One region of the Streptomyces sichuanensis genome, then DNA from elsewhere that is predicted to be linked to it. Evidence: riboswitches for the same ligand, from Rfam matches in the RefSeq annotation. Region 1 holds a riboswitch; each other region holds the start of a gene.
What was found. A riboswitch is a leader RNA that binds a small molecule or an ion and turns the genes downstream of it on or off. The one in region 1 is predicted to bind cobalamin.
Positions count from the first base shown of each region.

Region 1 (3,202 bases):
ATGGAGGCGATGGTCGCCGTCGGGGCGATCGCCAGCAGCAGCGAGTTGCGCATGCCGACGGCGGCGATGCGGGCGCGCAGCGCCTCCCAGCGGTCCGCCCAGCCGGCCACCGCGTTCGGGTAGTGGTCGGGGTGCAGCACGCCGCGGGCGGTGCGGGTGGCCTCCCACGCCGGGTGCGGGCCGTGCCGCTCGGCGAGGTCGGCGGACGCCTCGTACGCCGCGAGCATGATCCGCTCGGAGATGCGGGTCGACAGCTCCTTCGCCTCGGCCGAGTCGAAGGGCAGGCGCAGGCGGAAGAAGACGTCCTGCAGGCCCATCAGGCCCAGGCCCACCGGGCGCCAGCGGCTGTTGGAGCTGCCGGCCTGCTCGGTCGGGTAGAAGTTGATGTCCACGACGCGGTCGAGGAAGGTGACGGCCGTACGGACCGTACGGTCGAGCTTCTCCCAGTCCATCTCGCCGTCGGCGCCCAGGTGCTGGGCCAGGTTGACCGAGCCCAGGTTGCAGACCGCGGTCTCGCCGTCGTCGGTGACCTCAAGGATCTCGGTGCAGAGGTTCGAGGAGTGGACGACCGCGCCCTTCTCGGCCGTCTGGTTGGCCGTGCGGTTGGCGGCGTCCTTGAAGGTCATCCAGCCGTTGCCGGTCTGCGCGAGGGTGCGCATCATGCGGGCGTACAGCACGCGGGCCGGGACCTGCTTGACGGCCTTGCCGGCGGCCTCGTAGGCGCGGTAGGCGGCGTCGAACTCGTCGCCGTAGAGGTCGACCAGGTCCGGGGTGTCGGCGGGGGAGAAGAGCGACCAGTCGGCGTCGGCCTCGACGCGGCGCATGAACTCGTCCGGGATCCAGTGCGCGATGTTGAGGTTGTGGGTGCGGCGGGCCTCCTCACCGGTGTTGTCGCGGAGCTCCAGGAACTCCTCGATGTCCGCGTGCCAGGTCTCCAGGTAGACGCAGGCCGCGCCCTTGCGCCGGCCGCCCTGGTTGACGGCGGCGACGGAGGCGTCGAGGGTGCGCAGGAACGGCACGATGCCGTTGGAGTGGCCGTTGGTGCCGCGGATCAGCGAGCCGCGGGAGCGGATGCGCGAGTACGACAGGCCGATGCCGCCCGCGTGCTTCGACAGGCGCGCCACCTGGTGGTAGCGGTCGTAGATCGAGTCCAGCTCGTCCAGCGGGGAGTCCAGCAGGTAGCAGGACGACATCTGGGGGTGGCGCGTGCCGGAGTTGAAGAGCGTGGGGGAGGACGGCAGGTAGGAGAGCGTGCTCGTCAGGCGGTACAGCTCCGCGACGTCCTCCAGCGCCCGCTCGGAGTGGTCCTCGGCCAGGCCGCAGGCCACGCGCAGCAGGAAGTGCTGCGGGGTCTCGATCACGTCGCGGTGGATCGGGTGGCGCAGCAGGTAGCGGCTGTGCAGGGTGCGCAGGCCGAAGTAGCCGAAGCGGTCGTCGGCGCCGTCGACGAGGGCCTTCTCGACCAGCTCGTCCAGGCGCGCGGCGTGCTTGGCCACGAAGGCGGCGGTCTCGTCCGCGATGAGGCCCTCGCGGTGGCCGACGGCCACCGAGGCGGAGAAGGACGTCGCGCCCTGGCCGGCCGCCTCGTCGGCGATGGCGAGGGTGAGCAGCCGGGCGGCGAGGCGGGAGTACTCCGGCTCCTCGGCGATCAGGCCGGCGGCGGCCTCGGTGGCGAGGGAGCGCAGCTCCGCCTCGTCCGAGGCGGCGCTGCGGCCGCGCAGCGCGGCGGCGGCGACCTTGCCCGGGTCGGTGGCGGGAAGGTCTGCGGTGAGATCGGTCAGGGTGCGCAGCAGCGCGGTCCCGGGACCGCCGGTCGCTTCCGCGTTCTCTGAGACCGGATCGGCGGGCGCGATGGTCACGTGTGGCTCTCCCTCGCTCGGCTGGGGTGGGCCGGGCGGGAGAGCGCGACGGTCGCGTACGGGCATGCCGCTTGCACCGGGGCATGACGCGTAGGCGTCCCGTCGGCCCAACCCGCGGGGCCCGGACGAATTCAACGCCCATAGCCGAGCCCAGGGCAGGCTCGGTGGCGGACGCTGCTGCCGGCAGGTCCTCGGACTTCGGGTGCGCTGGGTATATGCGCACACATACACCGTTGCGGGACAGTTCCGGATTTCCACCGGATTCCCCTGCGACGACAGCGAGGATGAGCATACATCTAGTGCCGGGCCCCGTACGCGCCCCCACATGTTGTGTCGTCCCGTCATGGGCCGGTCGCGGAATGTGCTATCGGAGGGCTCCTGGAGGGCAAGCGGAAAGGGCCGTCACGCCCCCTGGCGGGGGTGTGACGGCCCTCGGGTGGAGGGGGGTGGGTCAGTGCCCGCCGGGGGCTCCCACGGTGGCCGGGGGGAGGTCCGTGCGGACGCCCGGGTCGCCGGCGTCGGCCGTGTAGTCCGACGGCTTCGTCTGGTCGGCCCCGTCGGGTGCCTTCAGGGCCTTCAGGACGAACGTGGCGACGATGACGACGATCACATTGAGAACGAACGCCGTGAGTCCGATGTACCCCTTCTCGCCGATGAACGGGATGAGGTTGGTGTTCCCGAAGTGATCCTGGGTGGCGCTCGGGGTGTCGTACGCCCGCCACGTCCCGTACGTCATGCCGACGGCCCAGCCCGCGAGCAGCGCCCAGCGGTGGCACCAGCGGGTGAAGAGCCCGCCCACGAGCGCGGGCACGGTCTGCAGGATCCAGATGCCACCGAGCAGCTGGAAGTTGATGGCGACCGTTTTGTCCATGGTCAGGACGAAAACGAGGGCGCCGACCTTGACGAGGAGCGATGCGAGCTTGGAGACCTTCGCCTCGTGTTCGGGCGAGGCGTCCGGTCTGAGGAAGTCCTTGTAGATGTTGCGCGTGAAGAGATTTGCGGCGGCGATCGACATGATGGCGGCCGGTACGAGCGCGCCGATGCCGATGGCCGCGAAGGCCACGCCCGTGAACCAGTCCGGGAACATGTCCTCGAACAGCTGCGGGATGGCCAGCTGGCCGTTCTTGACCTTCACCCCGGCGGCGATCGCCATGAAGCCGAGCATCGCCAGCAGGCCCAGCATCAGGGAGTAGAGGGGAAGGATGGTGGTGTTGCGCCGGATGACGTTGCGGCTGCGGCTGGAGAGCACCGCCGTCACGGAGTGCGGATAGAGGAAGAGGGCCATCGCCGAGCCGAGGGCGAGGGTCGCGTACGCCCACTGCGCCTGCGGGGCGGTGACGAGC
Region 1 covers NZ_JAIXMK010000049.1:19,079-22,280, forward strand. Annotated here, with positions in the region: gene LE181_RS16250 (ribonucleoside-diphosphate reductase subunit alpha) at 1-1,859, opposite strand, end outside; adenosylcobalamin-variant (AdoCbl-variant) riboswitch at 2,037-2,138, opposite strand; gene mctP (monocarboxylate uptake permease MctP) at 2,311-3,202, opposite strand, start outside.

Region 2 (3,202 bases), on a different contig from region 1:
TCGGCCAGCTCCGGTGCCGTTTCCGGGGCCACCGCGTGGGGTGTGTCCGGGGCGCCGGTCCGTACGGTGACGCGGTAGCCGTCCGCGGTCGCCAGCACGTCGACCCACGGGCCGTCGGAGGGGTGGCCGCAGCGCCGTTCGCATCCGGACCAGTACACCGGCAGCACCCGGGGCCCGCCAGGGCGCGCGTCGGTGAGCGCGGCGGACGCGTCGGCCCGTACGTCCGTGAGCGACCTCGCGCAGCCCGGGCGCCCGGCGCACGCGCCTGCGCGGTGCCACGGGGAGGCGGGGGAGGTGACGAGGCCGGCGTCGGCGAGCACGGCCAGCCGGGCGGCAGCGGCCCCGCGGGGGAGGCCGGGGAGGACGATGCCGCGCCAGGGCGTCACCCGCAGTTCGCCGGTGCCGGCTTCGGCGGCGGTACGGGCGAGGAGCCGCCACTGTCCGACGGTGAGCCGGCCGAGGGGCGCCGTGACGGACAGCGCGCACCGACCGTCGGGCCCGACGACGGGCCCCGGTTCGGGGACCGGTCCCGGCCCGGCCACCGGTCCTGCTTCGGCCGTCGGTCCCGGCACGGCCACGGGCCCCGGTCCGGCTGCTGTGTCGACAGCCGGTGCCGGGCCGGAGGTGGGCCCGGCACCGGCGGGCTCGGCAAGGGCCGACCCGGCAGCAGTGGGCCCGGCAACGGCTGACGCGGCAACAGTGGGCCCGGCAGCGGCGGGTCCGGCAAGGGCGGCCGTCCCGCCGATCGCCTCAGCCGGTATGCCGGCCTCAACAAGGCGGTCGGCCAAGGCGTCCAGGGGCGGGCGGTGTTGCGGAGCCAGGTCCTTGATGCGCCAGGCGGTCACCTCGTGTGCGCGCAACGTGCCGAGGAAGTGCTCGGCGGCCAGGACCGCCGCCCGCGGCGCGTCCGCGGCCGGTATCCGCAGCCCGGCCGGCCCGGTGGCGTAGCGCAGGACGGCCTGGTCGCCCTCCTCTGCGATCAATGTCACATCGGGGTCGAGGGCCGCGACGTCGCCGCGCCCGTCGTCCAGCCCGAAGAGGAAGCGCCCGGAAAGCGCAGTGATGTCGGGGTTCTCGCAGAGCAGCCGGTCCAGCTCCCGTGCCCACGCCTGGACGTCGGCGTGCCCGGAGCCGTCCAGTCCGCTCAGTGGCGAGGCGACCAGATTGCGCACCCGCTCGTGTGCGTCCGACGGCAGCAGGCCGGCCGCGCGCAGCCGCGCCGCCAGGACGGCCCCGCAGTCCGAAGGCAGGCCGCGCAGCTGGAGGTTGCCGCGGGAGGTGAGGTCGAGGTGTCCGTCGCCCAGCTCCTCGGCCAGCCCGGCCAGGGCCTCGGCCTGACGGGTCGTCAAAAGCCCGGCGGGCACCCGGATGCGGGCCAGCGCCCCGTCGGCCGCGGAGTGCAGCCGCAGCGCGCCGGGGCACGCGTCGCCGCGGTCGCGCGGGGATGCGCCGGTTCGGCACGTCTCGTCCCGGTCCGCGGGAGATGTGGGGGGCACAGGCATGGCGGCGAGCATACCGACGCCGGGGCCCGGTGCACCGTCCCGCACCGGATCACCAGCGCTTACTATGCTCACCAGGTGGGCAGTATCCAGCAGTCCCGTCGGATATCCGGCCCGCCGTACGCCAGCGACGGCGTCAGGGGAGGAAGCCGGTGAGACTCCGGCACGGTCCCGCCACTGTGAGCGCGGCAGCGATGCCGCGCGAGTCAGGAACTCCCGCCGTCCTCCAACCGCCCGGGGCGCGGACCCCGAGGAAGGCCAGCCGCAGCATGCGCACGTTCCGGTGCCGCGCACCCCGGGCGACCCTCGAAGCACTCGGGAGCGCCGCGTGATCCTTCTCCTGTCGACGTCCGACACCGACCTGCTCAGTGCCCGCGCGGCCGCCGCACAGGGGGGCCCGGTCCCGTACCGGCTCGCGAACCCCGCCCGGCTCGCGCTCGACGACCTCCCGGCGCTCCTGGAGGGCACCGACCTCGTCGTCGTCCGGCTCCTCGGCGGCGTGCGCGCCTGGCAGGAGGGGCTCGACCTGCTGCTCGCCCAGGAACGCCCCGTCGTCGTCCTCACCGGCGAACAGGCCCCCGACGCCCAGTTGATGGAGGCGTCCACCGTCCCCATCGGCATCGCCGCCGAGGCCCACGCCTACCTCGCCCACGGCGGCCCCGCCAACCTGGAACAGCTGGCCCGCTTCCTCTCCGACACCGTGCTGCTCACCGGCCACGGCTTCGAGGCCCCGGCCGCCGCCCCCACCTGGGGCGAGCTGGAGCGCACCCCCAGGCCCGGCGCCAGTGGCCCGCTCGTCGCGGTGCTCTACTACCGTGCCCACCACATGAGCGGCAACACCGCCTTCGTGGACGCCCTCTGCGACGCCGTCGAGGACGCCGGCGGCCGCGCCCTCCCGCTGTACGTGGCCTCCCTGCGCGCCCCCGAGGCCGAGCTCATCGAGGCGCTCGGCGCGGCCGACGCCGTCGTCACCACCGTCCTCGCCGCCGGCGGCACCCGGCCCGCCGAGGCGTCGGCCGGTGGCGACGACGAGTCGTGGGACGCCGGCGCCCTCGCCTCCCTCGACGTGCCGATCCTGCAGGCCCTGTGCCTGACCGGCCCGCGCAGCGCGTGGGAGGAGAACGACGAGGGGCTCTCGCCGCTCGACGCCGCCACGCAGGTGGCCGTCCCCGAGTTCGACGGCCGCATCATCACCGTCCCGTTCTCCTTCAAGGAGGTCGACGAGGACGGCCTGCCCGCCTACGTCGCCGACCCCGAGCGCGCCGCCCGCGTCGCCGGCATCGCCGTGCGCCACGCCAGGCTGCGCCACATCCCGGCCGGCGACAAGCGGATCGCGCTCGTCCTGTCCGCGTACCCCACCAAGCACTCCCGCATCGGCAACGCCGTCGGCCTCGACACCCCCGCCAGCGCCGTGGCGCTGCTGCGCCGGCTGCGCGAGGAGGGCTACGACTTCGGCGACGAGGAGGTCCCCGGCCTCGCGTCCGGCGACGGCGACGAGCTGATCTACGCCCTGATCGAGGCCGGCGGCCACGACCAGGACTGGCTCACCGAGGAGCAGCTCGCCCGCAACCCCGTCCGGATCCCGGCCGCCGACTACAAGCGCTGGTACGCGCAGTTGCCCGCCGAGCTGCGCGCGTCCGTCGAGGAGCACTGGGGCCCGGCGCCCGGCGAGATGTTCCTCGACCGCAGCCGCACTGCCGAGG
Region 2 covers NZ_JAIXMK010000016.1:49,388-52,589, reverse strand. Annotated here, with positions in the region: gene cobG (precorrin-3B synthase) at 1-1,514, opposite strand, end outside; cobalamin riboswitch at 1,604-1,730, shown strand; gene cobN (cobaltochelatase subunit CobN) at 1,828-3,202, shown strand, end outside.
Region 2: it holds a riboswitch for cobalamin, as region 1 does, so the genes downstream of both, cobN (cobaltochelatase subunit CobN) here and LE181_RS16250 (ribonucleoside-diphosphate reductase subunit alpha) in region 1, are expected to answer to the same signal.

Region 3 (3,202 bases), on a different contig from region 1:
CACCAGCTTGCCCGTGCGGTACTGGTACGCCTGCCGCAGGTAGACGTAGCTGCCGCCCGCACCCGGCATCGCCGCGCCGAGCTCCGCCCAGATCAGCCCGTCGGCCAGGGCCAGCACCGCACCGGCCACGAAGCCGATCACCGCCTGCGGCCCGCCGAAGGAGGCCACCATCAGCGGGATGGTCACGAAGGGACCGATGCCGCACATCTGGCTCATGTTGATGGCGGTGGCCTGGAACAGGCCGATGCGGCGCACGAACGCGCCCCGCTGGCCCGGCACCGCCGGCTCCCCGGGCCCGTGTTCCGTGCGCGCTGCCGAATCTGTCATGGCGTCAGCCCCTTCTCGTCATACTGCACTGGTACACCGGCCCGCCCGACGCGTCCATCACCTGCGGAGTGTCGGAGACTCTGGCCCTGTGCCCGACGGTCGGTCAAGATCTGTGCACGGAGTGCTATCGGGCGGCACGTGGCGCCATTGCGAAGGAAGGGGCGGGGCATGCGCGGAGGAAGAGTGGCCGTCGTGGGCGGCAGCGTCGCGGGATGCGCGGCCGCCCTGGCACTGACCAGGGCCGGCGCCGGCGAGGTCGTCGTCTACGAGCGGGCGGCCGGCGCGCTCCACGACCGCGGCATCGGCCTCGCGGTGCACAAGGAACGCTACGCCGAGCTGGAGGCCGCCGGGTACACCGACGCCTCGATGCCGTGGGTGCGGCTCACCCGGCGCACCTGGATCACCGCCGAGGGCGGCGGGCACGCCGGACGGCTGCTGGGCGGGGTGCCGTTCCCCTTCCGCTCGTACGCCTGGGGTCCGCTGTGGAGCGCGCTGCGGGCCCGCATGCCCGCGTCCGTGGCGTACGTGCAGGGCGCCGTGGTGGAACGGGTGGTGCCCGCACCGGACGGGGTCACGCTGTGCTTCGCCGGCGGCGGCGAGGAGCGCTTCGACCTGGTGGTCGGCGCGGACGGATACCGCTCCGTCGTCCGGGCCGCGACGCCCACCCCCGAGCTGCCCGGCTACGCGGGTTACCTGGCCTGGCGCGGCGCCGTCCCCGGCGAGCTGCTGCCGGAGCCGCGCTCCGCCTGGCCCGAGGGCGAGGCGACGACCGTCACCTTCCCCGGCGGCCACATGATCGCCTACCGCATTCCCGGCCCGCGCGGGGAAGGCGTCGGTGCCAACTGGGTCTTCTACGCCACCCCGCCGTCCACCGTCGCCCTGGCGTCGGCCGACCCGACCAGCCTGCCGCCCGGCAGGGTGACCGCCGAGCTGACCGAGCATCACGAGAGCATCGTCGAGCGGCACTTCCCGCCGTACTGGCAGGACGTGGTCCGTGCCACGCCGCGCTCCGCGGCCGCGGTCCAGCCGCTGTACGACCTCGCCGTGCCCCACTACGGCCAGGACCGCCTCGTCCTGGTGGGCGACGCGGCCTCGGTGGCCCGCCCGCACATGGGCGGCGGCGCGGTCAAGGCGCTGCAGGACGTGGTGGTGCTGGAGCGGTCCCTGCGCGCGGCGGATTCCTGGGCCGAGGGGGTGCGGGCCTACGACGCCGAACGCTCGCCCAGCGGGCGCGCCGTGGTCGATCTCGCCCGGCGGCTCGGCCGGGCGCAGGTCGAGGCCACCCCCGACTGGGCGGCCATGGACCAGCGGACGGTCGAGGACTGGTGGCGGCGCATCTCCGACGGCGAGCGGGGCTTCGGCGGCCACGCGCTGGAACGGCCCACGCCGTGACGGGGCGTCCGTGACCAGGGCGGAGCTTGTTGCGACAACGTGGCAAGAGCCACTTTTGTGCCGCAGGAGGGCGGCCGGGCGCTAAGGTGGCCCGGCCGTGGTGTTCGGGAAGACCGGTGACAGACCCCCGTGGTCCGATTCCGGAGCGGCCCTCGCCACTGTGATCGGGGAGTGACCGTCCCGTTCCGCGCACCCCCGGTGCGCGGAGCCACTGGCAGCATCCGGCTGCCGGGAAGGCTGGGGCGGTGGCGTACGGACCCGTAAGCCAGGAGACCGGCCACGGCATCTCGAAATGATCCACGAGGTGCTGGAGCGTTCACCCCACCATGTCTGTCCTCCCGTCGGTTTCCGACAGTCCCGCCGATCCCGCCGCATCACCCGGCGGCGTCCTGCCCGCCTTCCGCTGGCGCCGCCAGGACACCGTGCGGACGGCCGGCCTGCTGGCCGTCATAGCCGCCCTGCACGTCGTCGCCTTCGGCGTGCTCTTCCTGCTCGTCGTCCCGAACCACTACACCGTCGACTCCAAGGTCTTCGGCGTCGGCCTCGGCGTCACCGCCTACACCCTCGGCATGCGGCACGCCTTCGACGCCGACCACATCGCCGCCATCGACAACACCACCCGCAAGCTGATGGCCGACGGCAAGCGCCCGGTCTCCGTCGGCTTCTGGTTCGCCCTCGGCCACTCCAGCGTCGTCGTCCTGATGGCCCTGCTGGTCGCCGGCGGCACCCAGCTCGCCGGGACGCTGATGGACGAGGAGTCCACCACCCACCAGACCCTCGGCATCGTCGGCACCACCGTCTCCGGCGGCTTCCTCTACCTCATCGCCGCCCTCAACCTCATCGCGCTCGCCGGCATCCTGCGCATCTTCCGGGCCATGCGCGAAGGCCGCTACGACGAGGCCGAGCTGGAGCAGCACCTGGACTCACGCGGGTTCATGAACCGCCTCCTCGGGCGCTTCACCCGCTCCATCACCCGCCCCGGGCAGATGTACCCGCTGGGCTTCCTCTTCGGCCTCGGCTTCGACACGGCCACCGAGGTCACGCTGATGGTGATGGCCGGCAGCGGCGCCGCCGCCGGGCTGCCGTGGTACGCGATCCTGTGCCTGCCGCTGCTGTTCGCCGCCGGCATGAGCCTCTTCGACACCCTCGACGGCACGTTCATGAACTTCGCCTACCAGTGGGCGTTCTCCAACCCGGTGCGCAAGGTCTACTACAACCTCACCATCACCGGCCTGTCCATCGCCGTCGCCTTCCTCATCGGCACCATCGAACTGGTCGGCGTCCTGCACGAGAAGCTCGGCCTCGACGACCCGGTCAGCGGCTGGATCGCCGGGCTGAACCTCGACAACGTCGGCTTCGTCATCGTCGGCCTGTTCGTGGTGGTGTGGGCGATCGCGCTCGCCTACTGGCGCCTGGCGAAGGTCGAGCAGCGCTGGGCCTCCCGCACGGCCGCCGCGCCGGCCACCGGGCTGCCGCCGGCCGC
Region 3 covers NZ_JAIXMK010000016.1:24,584-27,785, reverse strand. Annotated here, with positions in the region: gene LE181_RS08075 (APC family permease) at 1-327, opposite strand, end outside; gene LE181_RS08070 (FAD-dependent monooxygenase) at 496-1,719, shown strand; cobalamin riboswitch at 1,801-2,015, shown strand; gene nicT (Nickel transporter NicT) at 2,046-3,202, shown strand, end outside.
Region 3: it holds a riboswitch for cobalamin, as region 1 does, so the genes downstream of both, nicT (Nickel transporter NicT) here and LE181_RS16250 (ribonucleoside-diphosphate reductase subunit alpha) in region 1, are expected to answer to the same signal.

Region 4 (3,202 bases), on a different contig from region 1:
GACATGTTCTGCGCCTTGAAGGGCGCGACCTTGACGCCCTTGCGGACCAGCCAGCGGCAGATGCCGGCCGTGACGACGCTCTTGCCCGCGTCCGAGGTGGTCCCGGCCACCAGCAGGCCCCCGCCCAGCGGGCCGCCCGGCCCGCTCCCGTCGGCTGTCACCGGTTCCTCCTCCGTGCGGACGTCCGTGCGGACTTCGTGACGACGGACGTCGTGATCGTGGACTTCGTGAGGGCGGACCTCGTGAGGCTCGCCAGGGAGAGCCTGCCCACCACCGCGGCTCCCAGGGCGAGGGCGGACACCCTGCGCGAGAGCCGCACCGCGCGTTCGATGTCGGCCGTGCGCACCGGGCGCAGCCCGGCTCCCAGGACGGGGCGGTGCTCGACGCGGCCGGCGTAGGCGAGGGTGCCGCCCAGCCGCACCCCGAGGGCGCCGGCGAACGCGGCCTCGACGGGACCGGCGTTGGGGCTGGGGTGGCGGGAGGCGTCGCGCCGGGTCACGCGCCAGGCGCGGCGCGGGTCGGGGCCGGCGAGCACGGCGAGGGCGGCGGTGAGCCGGGCGCCGGGCCAGCCGACGACGTCGTCGAGCCGGGCGGAGGCCCAGCCGAACCGCCGGTGGCGGGGCGACTTGTGGCCCACCATGGCGTCGAGGGTGTTGACGGCGCGGAAGCCCACCAGGCCGGGCACGCCGGCCAGGGCTCCCCACACGAGGGCGCCCACGACGGCGTCGGAGGTGTTCTCGGCGACGGATTCGACGACCGCCCGCGCGATCTGCTGCGCGTCCAGCGCCTGCGGGTCGCGGCCGCACAGGTGCGGCAGCCGCTCCCGGGCGACGTCCAGGTCGCCCGCGGCGAGCGCACCGCCGATGGCGCGCGCCTCGCGGCCCAGGGACGTGCCGCCCAGCACGGCCCAGGTCGCGGCGGCGGTCAGGGCGATGTCCGCGGGACGGGAGCGGCGGGCGGTACGGGCGAGGAGCGCGGCGCCGGCCACGGCACCCCCGGCGCACAGCAGGGCGTGCGCGGTGCCGTAGCCGCGGTGGTCGCGCCACAGGCGCTGTTCGACGGCGTGCGCGGCGCGGCCGAAGGCGGCCACGGGGTGGCCCCGGCGGGGGTCGCCCAGGACGAGGTCGCAGGCGAAGCCGAGCGCCGCACCGCACGCGAAACCGATGTGATCGGCACGCATCACGTCAGACCGCCGTCACGCCTCGGCGGTGGTGGTGGGGGAGTTCGAAAGGTGTGCGGCCGGGCATGGCGATGTGTCCTCACTCAGGGTCCGCGCCCTGGCTCGACGTGACCGGCGACCAGAGTCTCCTGGCTCCCGGATCGGCGTCGCCCCCGGCCTTCCGGCCCGCGTCGGCGGACCGTGGCCCTCGGTGGGGGGACACTCCCCGGTGACAGTGGCGGGACCGCGCCGGATTCGCACCGGCTTCCTCTGCTGTCGCCGTTTGGCTCCGGAAGTCCACCACGGCCCGGGAAGGGCAGTCAACTCACCCTGACCTGCGGTGAGGCTGCCGGTCACGGGTGGGGCCACGGGCGACGCCGGCAACGACGAAGCGCCGGTCCGGCGGGTGCCGGGCCGGCGCTTCGTGCGCGGGTCGTGCGGGGTCGCGTCAGGCGACGATCAGGTAGATCCCGTATCCGACGGCCGCCGCGCACAGGGCGAAGCAGGCGTACGCGCCGGTGCGCATCATCGCGCCCGGGGCGACGGGCGCGGCGACGGTGCCGTCCGGCTGCTCCTGGGGCTTGCGGGACGAGGTGCCCACGATGCCGAGGGTGAAGACGCCGACGAGCGTCACGGTCACGACGAGGCTGACGCCGAAGACCTGGCCGAGGGCTTCCCAGTTGATCTGCATGAGGGGGTTCCTTGGTTCCTTAGCTCGTCGCCGCGGCGGCGGGGGCGGCGGAGGAGGCGGTCGCGGGGGCGGCCAGGGGGCCGGCCGGCGGCGGGGCCACGGCCTGCAGGGCGGCGGTGATCACACCGGCGGGCTCGACGGGAGCGGCGTCCACGCCCTGCGGCTGGTTGAGGTCGTTGACGTTGTCGTGCGTGACCGGCTTGCGGCGGGAGGCCAGCCAGATCGCGCCGGAGACGGCCAGGCCGAGGACGGCCACCGTGGCCACGCCCCAGTCGCCCTGGTCGGCGAGGAGGGCCGCGCCACCGGCGACCAGGCCCGCGGCGGGCAGGGTCAGGCCCCAGGCCATGACCATGCGGCCGGCGGTCGACCAGCGCACCACGCCGCCCTTGCGGCCGAGGCCGGCGCCCATGATCGAGCCGGAGCAGACCTGGGTGGTGGAGAGCGCGAAGCCGATGTGCGAGGAGGCGAGGATGACCGTCGCCGCGCCGGTCTGGGCGGCGAAGCCCTGCGCCGGCTTGATGTCGGTGAGGCCCTTGCCGAGCGTCTGGATGATGCGCCAGCCGCCCAGGTACGTGCCGAGCGCGATGGCCAGGCCCGCGGAGACGATGACCCACATCGGCGGGTCGGAGTGCGGGGCGACGACGCCGCCGGTGACCAGGGCGAGGGTGATCACGCCCATCGTCTTCTGGGCGTCGTTGGTGCCGTGGGCGAGGGAGACCAGGGCGGCCGAGGCGATCTGCCCGGCGCGGTAGCCCTTGGCGGTCTCCTGCTCGTCGCGGCCCCGGGCCAGGCGGTAGGTGAGCCGGGTCGCGCACCAGGCGGCGAGGCCGGCCACCAGCGGCGCGGCGACCGCCGGGATGAGGACCTTCATGACGACCTTGTCGGCGTTGACCGCGTCGAAGCCGACGGCGACGACGGTCGCACCGATCAGACCACCGAAGAGGGCGTGGGAGGAGCTGGAGGGAAGTCCGGCCAGCCACGTGAGCAGGTTCCAGACGATGGCGCCGACCAGTCCGGCGAAGATCACCTCTGGCCTGACGCCGGCGGTCTCGTCGATGATGCCGCCGGAGATCGTCTTGGCGACCTCGACGGACAGGAAGGCGCCCACGAGGTTGAGCACGGCCGACATGGCCACCGCGACCTTGGGCTTGAGCGCCCCGGTGGAGATGGTGGTGGCCATGGCGTTGGCCGTGTCGTGGAAGCCGTTCGTAAAGTCGAACACCAAGGCCGTGACGATCACGATCCCGATGAGAAGCGTGATGTTTTCCATTCACCCAGGCAATCAGCTCGATGGTCAGTACAGCGGCGACCGTAAGGAGCCATGGTGAACGGAAGGTGAACTGGGACGGGAC
Region 4 covers NZ_JAIXMK010000011.1:16,557-19,758, reverse strand. Annotated here, with positions in the region: gene LE181_RS05750 (cobyric acid synthase) at 1-128, opposite strand, end outside; gene LE181_RS05745 (cobalamin biosynthesis protein) at 158-1,180, opposite strand; cobalamin riboswitch at 1,303-1,429, opposite strand; gene LE181_RS05740 (hypothetical protein) at 1,608-1,850, opposite strand; gene LE181_RS05735 (inorganic phosphate transporter) at 1,870-3,120, opposite strand.
Region 4: it holds a riboswitch for cobalamin, as region 1 does, so the genes downstream of both, LE181_RS05745 (cobalamin biosynthesis protein) here and LE181_RS16250 (ribonucleoside-diphosphate reductase subunit alpha) in region 1, are expected to answer to the same signal.